Regions from separate parts of the Lysinibacillus sp. NPDC097287 genome, predicted to be linked through region 2. Evidence: a T-box and tRNA genes for the amino acid it is inferred to sense, from the RefSeq annotation. Region 2 holds a T-box; the other holds one or more tRNA genes.

Region 1 (6,839 bases), on a different contig from region 2:
ATGGACGGTATTACGGCTCGTCTGCTTACTTTTGGAAAAAGTCTAATTTTTGTTCATTTACTTGTAACTTTAAAATTATAGTCAGTTATTGCTTAAGAATCAATATCTCCTGTTGTTACAGTAGTATCTGCTTCCTCAGAATTCGCCGGAGGAGTCTCTTCTACCTTTGTAATATCTGCTTTGACTTTAATTTTTTGTTCAGATACTTTCGTCACGCCTTCTGGTAATTTTACTTCGAATTCATATGTTTTTGCTTCTGTAATTTTCGCTAGATCTACTTCAACTGTTATTTCGTTCATTACATCAATAATCGACTTTTTACCGAACACTTTTACCGTTTTCACATCAGTTGTAAGCTCATTAATCGTGATGCCTTCAGGTGCTGTACCAGTCTGAACAATAGTGAGTGGCAACTCCTTACTATACTCAGCAATATCCACCTGTACATTCACACTACCAGGCTCAATTATCACATCTAATTTATTTAAATCTCGATCGAGTACCTTTACAGCCGCTTCTTGTGAAAATGGCTCTTTTAGACCCTTTTCCCCTGTCACAGTTGCTTTTACATAACTAATACTCTCAATTACGCTTTTTGCACCTGTCACATAAACAATGGCTGGATCTGCTAGCATGCCTTTTAACACATAGCCTTCATCGATTAATCGATGGTTCATCTCTGGGTCGACACGGAATTTCTCCGTCATCTTTTCTTCTATTTTCACATTGACTGTTGCAGGGTCTAATGTTACTTCTAATTTTTCTGAAATATTCTCGTACTGTATATTTACCTTATGTTCACCCATTACTAAATGATTCAAGTCAACGAAAACCGAAAAATCCTTTGCATGTTTCGTTGATAATACAAGTGTGGGTGATCCTTTAATTGTTACATTTACCGTTTTTGGTAAGCCCGTAACAATAAGGTTTTCATCATCATAAAAAACCTCTAACGGTACATCCTTAATCACTTCAACCTGATCACTTACTGGGGGTTTATCATTAGATAATTCTGTACGAACAGAGAAGAAAAATAGACATGCTAGGAAAAGTGAAACAATACGTAATACCCTTGGACTATCTATCATTTTATCCATTCTTTTTCCCCCTCCAAGTCAACTTAGAGGATGCATTCGATTCTTCCGCTACCCCGAACCACATTCTACGTAAAAGCGTTCCGAATTCCTCTAGAGAAAGATTGCGGTGCAAGTTACCGTTTAAAGCAATACTAATTGCACCTGTTTCTTCTGATACGATAATGGTAATTGCATCCGTCACCTCACTTAAGCCGAGTGCTGCTCGGTGACGTGTACCTAGTTCTTTTGAGATGAAAGGACTTTCGGATAGCGGTAAATAACACGCAGCTGCCGTCACCTTATCTTTTTGCATAATGACTGCACCATCATGAAGTGGCGTATTAGGAATGAAAATGTTGATGAGTAATTCAGAGGTAATATCAGCATTTAAACCGATACCTGTTTCGATATATTCATTCAAACCGGTTTCCTTTTCAATGGAAATAAGTGCACCAATGCGACGCTTCGCCATATAGCTCACGGATTTTTTCATCGCTTCAATTAGCCTTGTTTCTTCTTCTTCTTCCTGACTATTTGAACGTTGGAATAGTTTCCCCCGTCCAATTTGTTCTAGACCTCGACGAATTTCTGGTTGGAAAATAATAATAATCGCTAAAAAACCATACGTAATCACTTGCTCTAGCATCCAACCTAATGTCTGTAACTCTAAAAAATCTGTTACGATGCGTGCAATAATAATAACGAAAATCCCTTTTAATAATTGGACGGCTTTCGTACCTTTAATGAGGGTTAAAACTTTATAAATAACGTACCAAACTAGCAGTACATCAAAAACGTTAATAACAATATTCACTGGCGTTAAATCCGTGAATTGCTCGAAAATTTCCACGTGGCATCCCCCACTTTTCATTACGAATCCATACACTTTAAGTATAGCATATTCTTAACAAATGTAACTTTTTTCAAGAAAAAAGTCCACCCAAAAGAGTAGACTTTACCAACCTCTCATACGCACTACCATGTAGGACGTACCAAAGTATTATTTAGTTTCCTCTTCATCCGCGAATGTCCACGCATCTTTGACAGAGTTTTTGATTGTATACCATAGCCATTCAAAGGCTTGGTCGATTTCTTCGATCTGGCCAGAAACAACAGCTGATGACGCCATATATTGACCATTAATGACCGTTACATCGCCATCTACTTCACCTTCAACTACTAAATCTCCATTTTTTACAACTATATCACCCTTTACAATTTCACCTTTTGGCACAATAACGGTTTGACCTTCAACTACTAAATTCGGCTGTTTTGTAACAGAAAAATGTTGGTCATCTCTAAAGCTTCCGAGTAAAGTGGCACTCATGAATAAGCAAAATACAGCTGCTGCTACGAATAACGGATGGCGGCGAATCCATTTTTGCATACCAACACGGTTTTTCGGTTTCGGTAATCGAGCCATCACTGTGGATTCAAAATGCGGAGGTGCTGTAATATGGGAAGCACTCTTCACAAAGGCGATTGTTTCACTCAATTCATGCATAAGTTGTTTGCACTCGTTGCACGTATGCAAATGCTGCTTTAACTCTTGCTCATGTTCACGACTAATGTCACCGTCTAAATAATCGTGCATATATTCTATAATATGCTCTGGACAAATATTCATGACGCTTCCCCTCCTACAGATTATTTAATTGCTTTCGTAATGCTTCACGTCCACGGTGAATTCTCGTTTTCACCGTTCCAAGAGGCATATCCAAAATTTCACTAATTTCTTGCAACGATAATTCTTCGATATATTTCAATACTATAACTGAGCGATATTTATCGGGTAAACGACCTATTTCATATTGAATACGCTCTTGTAATTCCATTTGTTCAAGCGTTTCCTCTGGCAACTGGTCCTCTGCAGCGATTTGTGAATACATATCAAGCCCTTCCGTACCGGCAACCTCCGCATCTAAATAATAATCCGGCTTTTTCTTCCGAATTCGATCAATGCAAAGATTCGTCGCTATACGATACAGCCACGTCGAAAATTTTCTTTTTTGGTCAAAAGTATGCAAATTCATATATGCACGGACGAACGCTTCTTGCGCTATATCCTCGGCCTCTTGTTTATTGCCTAGCATACGATAGCATACTTGGTACAGTTTGTGCTGATAGAGACTCACAATATCGGCAAATGCGTTTTGATCGCCTTTTAGCACTTGTTTTATTCTCTTGTTTACTAACGCATCCATTGTGTTGACTTCTCCACCTTTACAACTGTCTTATACTATACGACTTAACGTTAAGAAAAGTTTCATTCTAATTATAATTATAACAAAAGATTTTCGTAGTATGATGACGAAAGCAAATTTCTTACAATTTTCTTCAAACTAGTGTCTCCCCGAATAGGGATCCCATAAGCGCTACCGCTACATCGGCTGTTTTATTTTTCTCATCTAAAATTGGGTTTACTTCTACAAATTCAGCTGATGTCAACATGCCTGACTCTTGTAGCATCTCCATAGCCAAATGACCTTCTCTATAGGTCATACCACCAGGCACTGGCGTTCCAACACCAGGTGTATACAATGGATCAAGTCCGTCTAGGTCAAGGGACAAGTGTAAGCCGTCTACTGGAAGACCTTTCAAATAGGAAAGTACCTCCTCCATTACCCGCGTCATCCCAAGACGATCTATTTCATGCATTGTATACACTTTAATACCTTGTTCATGAATAAGCTCCCGTTCCCCAGGATCCACAGAGCGCGCCCCAATAATAATGACATTTTCAGGCTTAATTTTCGGTGCATATTTACGAATTTGCACAAGACGTTCATGCCCAATACCAATACTGACAGCAAGCGGCATCCCATGAATATTGCCAGAAGGCGTTGTATCCGGCGTATTTAAATCCGCATGTGCATCGAACCATATAACCCCTAAATTTTTATAATGCTCACCAAGCCCGGCAAGCGTGCCAATCGCTATACTATGGTCACCACCAAATACTAGGGGAAATTGCTTTTCAGTTACAGCTTCATGTACGCGGTTTGCTAAAGACGTATTCACATCAAGGACTTCCTCTAAATTTAATAACCTCATATCAATTTGTGCATGTTCCCGCTTCTGGCTAACACGAATATCACCTTGGTCTTGCACCGTATGACCAATTGCCTCAAGACGTTCCACAACACCCGCATAACGAATTGCACTCGGCCCCATATCAACTCCACGTCGTGCCTGCCCATAATCTGTAGGTACACCAATAATAGAGATAGTTTTTTTATTCACCATTCTATACCCCCTTCGTGTTGTACGACTATTGTAAAGCCTACAAGACACTTGGCTCAACCTATCATTTTTCTGAATTTTTATACAACAAGGTGCTAATACACACTATAAAGGTACAAATAATATCCCCACTACTTTAATCCAAGGTTTCAGCCCACACCATACCAGTATATGGTGTGGGGCTAACAAGAGATTTACACTGAGAGAAAATAAAAAAATCTCTTACTGAATTCAGTAAGAGATGAAAATTTTGTAGTTAATGATACACTTTTGAATATTTTATAGAAAAGTGAGCCATGAAGGACTCGAACCTTCGACCCTCTGATTAAAAGTCAGATGCTCTACCAACTGAGCTAATGGCTCATAAAAGAAAATGGCTGGGGTACCTGGATTCGAACCAGGGCATGACGGAATCAAAATCCGTTGCCTTACCGCTTGGCTATACCCCAAACATTCAAAATAAAACTGGTGGAGGGGGACGGATTCGAACCGCCGAACCCTAAGGAGCGGATTTACAGTCCGCCGCGTTTAGCCACTTCGCTACCCCTCCGAAATAAACACTATATGGTGGAGGATGACGGGCTCGAACCGCCGACCCTCTGCTTGTAAGGCAGATGCTCTCCCAGCTGAGCTAATCCTCCATAAAAACGGGTGTTATTTCTTAACAGTTTATTTATTCTTTTAGGCCTTCGCATTACTACAATGCTAAGAAAAATTGGTGACCCCTACGGGATTCGAACCCGTGTTACCGCCGTGAAAGGGCGGTGTCTTAACCGCTTGACCAAGGGGCCGGTTGTTTAATTATTCGTTGTCTTTAACAGGACAAGACTTATATTATCAGCTTTTTTTTATTAATGCAACCCTTTTTACAAAGTTTTTTCAAAAAAACTTTTTATGTGGAATATTTCAAGCTTTCCTTCATATATAATGTAATTTTTTTGTATCATCTTTTTAGAAAAAACTCAAAAACTAGACTACTTAACACCACTCAAATCTGGTCATAAGCAGCCTAATTAAAATTTTTGAAACTGGCAAATGAATAGTATTACCAGACAATCCTTTGGCGACGTCTGAATATTTTTCCTTCTTTATAATTCTTTTCGCCTTCTTTTCCTATCCCTAAATAATGCTCACTAATGTCTTTGTCCGACAATAGTGTTGCAGGATCACCTTGCATGACAACTCGTCCACTTTCCATAATATAACCATAATCAGCAATAGATAATGCAACATTGGCATTTTGCTCTACAACTAATATAGAGGTACCTTCCTCTTGATTAATCTTTTTTATATTTTGGAAAATTTCTTTTACAAGTAATGGGGCAATCCCCAGTGAAGGTTCATCTAGTAACAGCAATTTCGGCTTGGCCATAATGCCACGACCAATCGCTAACATTTGTTGCTCTCCGCCTGAAAGGAAACCTGCTTTTCTTGGCGCTAATGCTCGAAGCTTAGGGAAATAACCATAAATTTTCTCAATATCCCCTTTAATGTTTGAACGGTCTTTACGTGTATATGCCCCAGCAATTAAATTTTCCTCAACCGTTAGATCTTTAAACACACGTCTACCTTCTATACTTAAGAAAATTCCATTCTTCACAAGCACATCAGGTGTAATACCATTAATTTTTTTGCCTTGAAACTCAATTGTACCATCCGTAATTTGCCCACCGTCTCCAGAAAGTAGTCCAGAAATCGCCTTTAATGTTGTTGATTTCCCAGCCCCGTTACTGCCCAACAACGCTACAATTTTCCCTTCAGGAACATGAAGGGACATCCCCTTTAAAGCCAAAATAATCTTCGAATATACCGCTTCCACATTATTTACCTGAAGCATAGAAGTCCCCCTTTTCCTTGCAATAAAGACAAAGCTCCTAATTTCAAGGAGCTTGTCTACTGTTTATTCATATCACTTATTTATAGCTTCTGTACTCTGTAAGTTGCTCCCACTTACCGTCTTTTACAATACCAAGACGTGTTTGCTCTGTACCTGCATGATTATCAGCAGTAAACGTTAAAGGTGCAGCTAATCCACCTAAATCAAAGTTATTTAAAGTTTCAAGACCTTCGCGAATTTGTGCACCTGTAATATCGCCTTCTGGATTTTTCTCAGATGCGATTTTCACACCTTCTACCATAATTTTTGCTGCAGTCCAACCCTGAATGAACTTTTGGTTGATATCGTCGATAGTTTTTCCTTTTGACTCTAAGTATTCTTTAACTTCAACCATACCTGGTAAATCTTCGTATGGGAATGCGTGAGATAAAATACCCATGTATCCTTCTGCAATATCCGCAGTTGCAATATCAATTACGCCTTCACCAGATGCCCAATTTAGTCCGATAAATTGAGTATCAATGTCTAAAGTTTTTGCATCACGTAAAATTGTTGCAGTCGCTCCCCAAGTTTGATTGATAATCGCATAGTCAGGTTTTTTCTTTTTCATATTTAATAATTGAGATTGCGCCTCAGTTGCTTTTACATCGATTACTTGCTCGTCTACTACTTCGACACCAATT
Region 2 (6,839 bases):
ATACATAATTAAATGGCTTTTCACTCAAAACGTTGGACGATAAAAGTTCGACGTTTTTTAAATTTATTTGAAACGATTTAGATAAGTTGTTCGTTTAATTTTAACAGTAATAGGGAAAATAGTTATTTAACATGCCTACTATTTTTGGAAGCAGAATGGGCTACAGTCATGTTTTATGTTTAATAATTGTCTTCACTAAGAATTTTTTTAGAGTTCTACTGGTACTTCTTTAATATTTTTGTATGTTTCAGATCCTGTCTGCCAAATTTTATTCGACATAAATACTACTATTCTCATAAGCATTTTGTAAGCAAAATCGTTTATAATATAGCTATTCATAAAAGAAAGTAGTGAATTGATATGGCAACAGGCACACATATAGTAGAAGTACCCGTAACGATTGAAAACGTATGGGATTTCGTTAGCGATATGGAGAAATGGGCGAAGCTTGTCCCAGGTTATAACGCGCATACGATGATTAATGACAAACAGTCTACATGGACATTTAAAGGTAATGTCGGTGTATTGAAAAAAACGGTAGAAGTAGAAATTGATATTTTAGAATGGTCTGCACCATCTAAAGTAACATTCAACTTAAAAGGAATTTCTGATAATTTCACAGGTAATGGCTATTTCTTAGCAGAAAGTATTGATGAAAACAATACTCGTATGACAGGCTATTTAGAAGTGAATGCAGGGGGCTTAGCTGGTCCTATATTAAATCCGATCTTTAAGCCAATCGTGCCAAAAGCAACACAAATGTTAACTGATCGCGTAGCAAATAAAATTAAAGCATTACACGCATAATTACGCCAACGTGAAAAAGGAGGTGTCTCAAACCATGAGACACCTCCTTTTTAGCTGTCATACCCCTCATTAAAGCAACATATAATGCATGGGAGGGAATATTATCGAACATAAAACTTGGAATATGAGTGAGACTTTTTGTTTTCCTGGATATGGTTGCCCTACGGAAATTGCTTCTGTACAAATTACGCCCCAGTGGCAGGCTCAGCAACTAGAGGATTCATTGCGGTTAATTGGTATTTATCATGTGACAGCACATGTGCGTTTTGATTTCCAAGAAGAACATGCCATGGTGGATTCGGATGATTTGGTGAAAATAGATGCACTTGATCTTCAAGGAGATACCGGATATTTTGAATATGCGGTGCCATTACATGTTGATTTACCGAAAGATGCATCTATTGATAGTTTAATGGTGAAAGACATTCGACCTTCTCTAAATAACCAAACGTGTCAGCTAGAATGGACGATAGCGAGTACATTTAGCGAGACTGAGCAAGTAATAGCAGTTGCACATGTTGTTGAGGCACCGCCCGTACCTGTTGCGGAAGAAGTTGTGCTAGCAGTTGAAGAACAAGTTGTGCTGGCGAAAGAATCTGCGAGCCAAATTGTTATTCGGGAGTCTAGCTCATGGCAGCAGGAGGCACCATCAATGATTTGGGATTTGGAAGAAAATTACACATTGTTGAAAGTACGCCCGTCAAATAATGTCGTTCATTAGTAAATAGAAAAGAAGTATCAATAATAATAAGATTATAAAATCTCCAGTAGTTGGAATGATTATGACACGTACAAATTGGAAGGCGCAAATTGGTAAAATGATTGTTCGACAGTAAAAACGAATTTGTCGTAGCCAAGGTGGTAAAAACCAGGGATTGTATTTACGTCGCATATAAAATTTCACTTCCTTTCTAAGCTACTAGTCGAAAATATCTAAACTACTTGAAAAAATGCGTGCTATTGCGGTACAATGTGGGAAGTTAAATAGCGATGCATGGAAAGGGAAGAGTAAATTGCCCGCGCATTTATAGAGAGGAAACGGTAGCTGCAAAGTTTCCATTTGTGCACAATTGAAGGTAGCCCAAGAGCAGCTTTAGTGAACTAACAGTAGTTAAAGCCGGTTAAACACCGTTATCGAATTGAGAGCCGAGAATCGGTTTTGTTTAGGTGCATTTGTAGGCACTTGACTGTCAACCAACTCGGAATTAAAGGTGGTACCGCGAACTTAAAACTCCTTCGTCCTTTTGTAGACGCTAGGAGTTTTTTATTTGTCCAAAATAGGAGGAACAAACATGACAGAAAACATTTCAATGCCAACAAAGTATGATCCACAGTCGATTGAAACAGGTCGTTATGAATGGTGGCTGCAAGGTAAGTTTTTCGAAGCGAAACCTGAGAGTGGAAAAGAACCATATTCAATCGTTATTCCACCACCGAACGTAACAGGAAAATTACACCTTGGTCACGCGTGGGATACAACTTTACAAGATATTTTAATCCGTATGAAACGTATGCAAGGATATGATGCGCTTTGGTTACCAGGTATGGACCATGCGGGTATTGCAACACAAGCAAAAGTAGAAGCAAAACTTCGTGAAGATAATATTTCACGTTATGATCTAGGGCGCGAAAAATTCCTGGAAAAAACAATGGAATGGAAAGAAGAGTATGCTGGTCATATTCGTGAGCAATGGGCGAAGCTAGGTCTTGGCCTTGATTACTCTCGTGAACGTTTCACTTTAGATGAAGGTCTTTCAGATGCAGTAAAAACAGTTTTCGTTAAACTTTATGAAAAAGGTTTAATCTATCGTGGGGAACGTATTATTAACTGGGATCCTGCTGCAAAAACGGCTCTTTCTGATATCGAAGTAATTTATAAAGATGTTCAAGGTGCATTCTATCACATGAAGTACCCACTAGCAGATGGTTCAGGATACGTAGAAGTAGCTACAACACGTCCTGAAACAATGCTTGGTGACTCTGGTGTGGCTGTTCACCCGAAAGATGAACGTTATCAAGACTTAATTGGTAAAACAATTATTTTACCGATCGTTGGCCGTGAAATTCCAATTGTTGCTGATGAATATGTAGACATGGAATTCGGTACTGGTGTTGTAAAAATGACGCCAGCGCATGACCCGAACGACTTTGAAGTTGGTAACCGTCATAATTTAGAGCGTATTTTAGTAATGAACGAAGACGGTACAATGAATGAACTTGCTGGCAAATACAACGGTATGGATCGTTTTGAATGCCGAAAACAAATCGTTGCTGATTTACAAGAAGCAGGCGTGTTAATTAAAATCGAAGAGCATATGCACTCTGTAGGTCACTCTGAACGTACTGACGCAGTAGTGGAACCTTATCTGTCAGCACAATGGTTCGTAAAAATGCAGCCACTTGCAGATGCCTCTCTTGAACTTCAAAAAGATGAGGAAGGCAAAGTAAACTTTGTACCGTCTCGTTTTGAAAACACTTATTCTCGTTGGATGGAAAACATTCGCGACTGGTGTATTTCTCGTCAATTATGGTGGGGTCACCAAATTCCAGCTTGGTATCACAACGAAACAGGTGAAATTTATGTTGGAAAAGATGCACCAGCTGACGCTGAAAACTGGACGCAAGATGAAGATGTTCTGGATACTTGGTTCTCATCTGCGTTATGGCCATTTTCAACAATGGGTTGGCCAGATGAAGCAAGTGAAGAATTCAAACGTTATTACCCAACAAGCACACTTGTAACTGGGTATGACATTATTTTCTTCTGGGTGTCTCGTATGATTTTCCAAGGGCTTGAATTTACGGGCGAACGTCCATTCAAAGATGTATTAATTCACGGTTTAGTACGTGATGGCGAAGGACGTAAAATGAGTAAATCACTTGGTAACGGTGTAGATCCAATGGATGTTATCGAACAATACGGTGCTGACTCACTGCGTTACTTCTTAGCAACAGGCTCATCACCTGGTCAAGATTTACGCTACACAACTGAAAAAGTAGAATCGGTATGGAACTTTGCCAATAAAATTTGGAATGCCTCTCGTTTTGCATTAATGAACATGGACGGCATGACATATGATGAAATCGATTTAACTGGTGAAAAATCAGTAGCAGATAAATGGATTTTAACTCGTCTTAATGAAACAATCGAACGTGTTACTTCACTTGCTGAACGTTATGAGTTCGGTGAAGTGGGCCGTGAGCTATATAACTTCATTTGGGATGATTTCTGTTCTTGGTATATCGAAATGGCGAAATTACCAATGAATGGTGAGGATGAAGCGGCGAAGAAAACGACACGTTCAATTTTAGCGTACGTGTTAGATCAAACGATGCGTTTACTACACCCATTCATGCCATTTATCACGGAAGAGATTTGGCAACACTTACCGCACGAAGGTGAGTCTATTACAGTTGCTGCATGGCCAACAGTACGCGCTGACCTACACTTCGCAGAAGAAGCGGATAATATGAAACTGCTTATGGATATTATACGTTCAGTACGTAATATTCGTGCGGAAGTAAATACACCTATGAGCAAAAAAGTACCATTATTCATTTCAGCGAAAGATGCTGCGACTGTAAGTGTACTTGAAGCAAATAAAGCGTATTTAGAAAAATTCTGTAACCCAGAAACGTTGACAATTGGAGAAGGATTAGAAGCACCAGGTCAATCGATGACAGCTGTTGTTACGGGAGCTGAACTATTCTTGCCACTTGTAGGACTTATTAACTTAGAAGAAGAGATCACGCGTCTTGAAAAAGAATTAGAGAAATGGGCGAAGGAAGTTAAGTTAGTGTCTGGAAAGCTTTCGAATGAAAAATTTGTATCAAAGGCACCAGAAGCTTTAGTAAATGCTGAACGTGAAAAATTAGCAGATTACGAAAGCAAACATGCATTAGTATTAAAACGTTTAGAAGAACTTAAAAATATGTAAACACGTTTGGCAGCGGATGGCTTATTGGTCATCCGCTGTTTTTTTGCTATTTGTGTGTTTTGTAATGAAAAAGAGCTCTTGAAATAGGGCTAATTATGCATTATACTAGTTTGATATTAGTATAATAGACAAGGGTGGAATACATAAATAGGTAGGGCGCGAATCCTAGGGTCTAATGTATGAAGACTATTATAAATCTTACATACTATGATTGCCTGGTTATCAAAGAAAAGGATTTATTAATATTTCTCTTGGCTATTCTATCGTAATTAGAATGGCCTTTTATTATGCACTAAAGTGATGTTAAATCTTGGAGGTTACTGATGTCTGGAAATATAGGAACAATCATTGCGAAAGTAAATATGGCCTGTGACGATTTGGAATTTGTTAATGCGAGAGCAATCATAGAGGCAAATCTTCTTAAATTATCAGAAGCAAAATATTATAGACTCCTTAATACAAATGCGAAAGTGTTAATTAAGCATGTAATTACGGATAGTAAAGTAAACGATGGAACAAACAATAAATTAACACGTACAGATTTATTAACAATCAATAAAATTAATGAATATTGTTCGAACTTTGATATATCCATGTTGAAAAGAACATTAAAAAACTCTTTTGAATTAGTCCAAAGACCGGATGTTCATCCTCTTTTAAATAATGATGCAAAGATTATCCTAGATGATATGGGCGCTCTACTTGGAATGGAATATCAATTACAATAGTTATACCCAATAAAAAAACATGCAGCGACTTGCTGTGTGTTTTTAATTTGAATGCGAATAGAGTGTGTGCTAGGCAATTTTTGTACTAAAATAGAGCTATTGCATACATAAGGAGTGTTTGGTTTGTTTACAACGATGGAACAATGTACAGATTTTATTTTCAAATTAAAAGCAGTTGACCATAAACGTGCGCCACTAGTCATGATGCGAGAAGTGCTAGCTCACTTAGATAACCCACAGGATAAGATAAAAGCAATTCATATAGCAGGTTCTAATGGTAAAGGTTCCACTGTGAATGCACTACGTAAAATGTTTGAGGGGGCAGGCTATAAAGTAGGGGCATTTACATCACCACATTTAGAACGTGTCAACGAGCGCATGACAATTAACGGTGTACAGATTCCTGATGCGCAATTTTTGCAGTATATGAATGCGGTGGCACGTATAATTGAAACGCATTACAATGGCGATTATCCTAGTTTTTTTGAAGTGATAACGTTAATAATGTTCCTATATCTTGCTGCGGCACAAGTGGATTTTGCATTAATTGAGACGGGGCTTGGCGGACGTTTAGATGCTACAAATGTTATTACACCGCTTGTATCTATAATTACGACGATTTCGTTAGAGCATACTGCATTTTTAGGGGACACGTATGCAAAAGTAGCTTTTGAAAAAGCCGGCATTATTAAAGAAGGTGTCCCGGTTATTGTTGGGGTGAAAAATGAAGAAGCACTCGCAATCATTCGTGAAGTGGCTTCAGAACGTCATGCTGAGTGTTTCATCTTAGGTGAAGATTTTACGAGCACGACGCCACAGCAACTAGAAGGTATGCAGCAGTTTGATTATGAAAAAGCGGACATTAAGATGCAAGAAATTGCACTGAAAATGGCAGGTGCACACCAAGTGGCTAATGCTAGTCTTGCGGTGACTGCAATGTTAGTGCTACAAGAAAAGGGACATGTAAGAATAGCGGAGTCTTCTATTCGTACTGCACTACAAACAGCGCAGTGGGCAGGGCGCTTTGAGCAAGTTGCCCAAAATATTGTGTTAGACGGGGCGCATAATTCAGAAGGTACAGCAGCGCTTATCCAAACATTAAAAGACGTCTATCCAAATCGAAAATATAACTTTATCTACGCAGCACTTTCAGATAAGGACCATGTCAATAGTGTTGCGCTAATGGATAAAGTAGCAAATTCAATAGCTTTTACGCAAATTTCTTTACCAAATGCGATGCCTGCAGAGCAACTAGCCGCGTTATCACAGCATCCGAAAAAAGTGTATAGCTCAGATTGGCTGGGTGTTATTGATGCGGAAATACAGGGGAAAGAAGTTGATGACATTTTAGTCATTACTGGTTCGT

Evidence for each region. The T-box of region 2 lies ahead of ACIQ2D_RS15845 (valine--tRNA ligase). A T-box ahead of a tRNA ligase gene usually reads a tRNA of that ligase, here a tRNA-Val.
Region 1: it has a tRNA-Val gene. The T-box ahead of ACIQ2D_RS15845 (valine--tRNA ligase) is inferred to sense a tRNA for this amino acid. The anticodon was not compared.

The regions. Positions count from the first base shown of each region.
Region 1 covers NZ_JBIWCX010000007.1:8,153-14,991, reverse strand. Annotated here, with positions in the region: gene ACIQ2D_RS11370 (CdaR family protein) at 93-1,097, opposite strand; gene cdaA (diadenylate cyclase CdaA) at 1,090-1,926, opposite strand; gene ACIQ2D_RS11360 (zf-HC2 domain-containing protein) at 2,077-2,703, opposite strand; gene sigW (RNA polymerase sigma factor SigW) at 2,717-3,280, opposite strand; gene rocF (arginase) at 3,414-4,319, opposite strand; tRNA gene ACIQ2D_RS11345 (tRNA-Lys) at 4,610-4,682, opposite strand; tRNA gene ACIQ2D_RS11340 (tRNA-Gln) at 4,694-4,768, opposite strand; tRNA gene ACIQ2D_RS11335 (tRNA-Tyr) at 4,786-4,869, opposite strand; tRNA gene ACIQ2D_RS11330 (tRNA-Val) at 4,885-4,960, opposite strand; tRNA gene ACIQ2D_RS11325 (tRNA-Glu) at 5,036-5,110, opposite strand; gene ACIQ2D_RS11320 (ABC transporter ATP-binding protein) at 5,365-6,156, opposite strand; gene ACIQ2D_RS11315 (ABC transporter substrate-binding protein) at 6,233-6,839, opposite strand, start outside.
Region 2 covers NZ_JBIWCX010000012.1:14,191-21,029, forward strand. Annotated here, with positions in the region: gene ACIQ2D_RS15835 (SRPBCC family protein) at 361-807, shown strand; gene ACIQ2D_RS15840 (valyl-tRNA synthetase) at 896-1,528, shown strand; T-box leader at 1,794-2,054, shown strand; gene ACIQ2D_RS15845 (valine--tRNA ligase) at 2,100-4,745, shown strand; gene ACIQ2D_RS15850 (hypothetical protein) at 5,069-5,473, shown strand; gene ACIQ2D_RS15855 (bifunctional folylpolyglutamate synthase/dihydrofolate synthase) at 5,597-6,839, shown strand, end outside.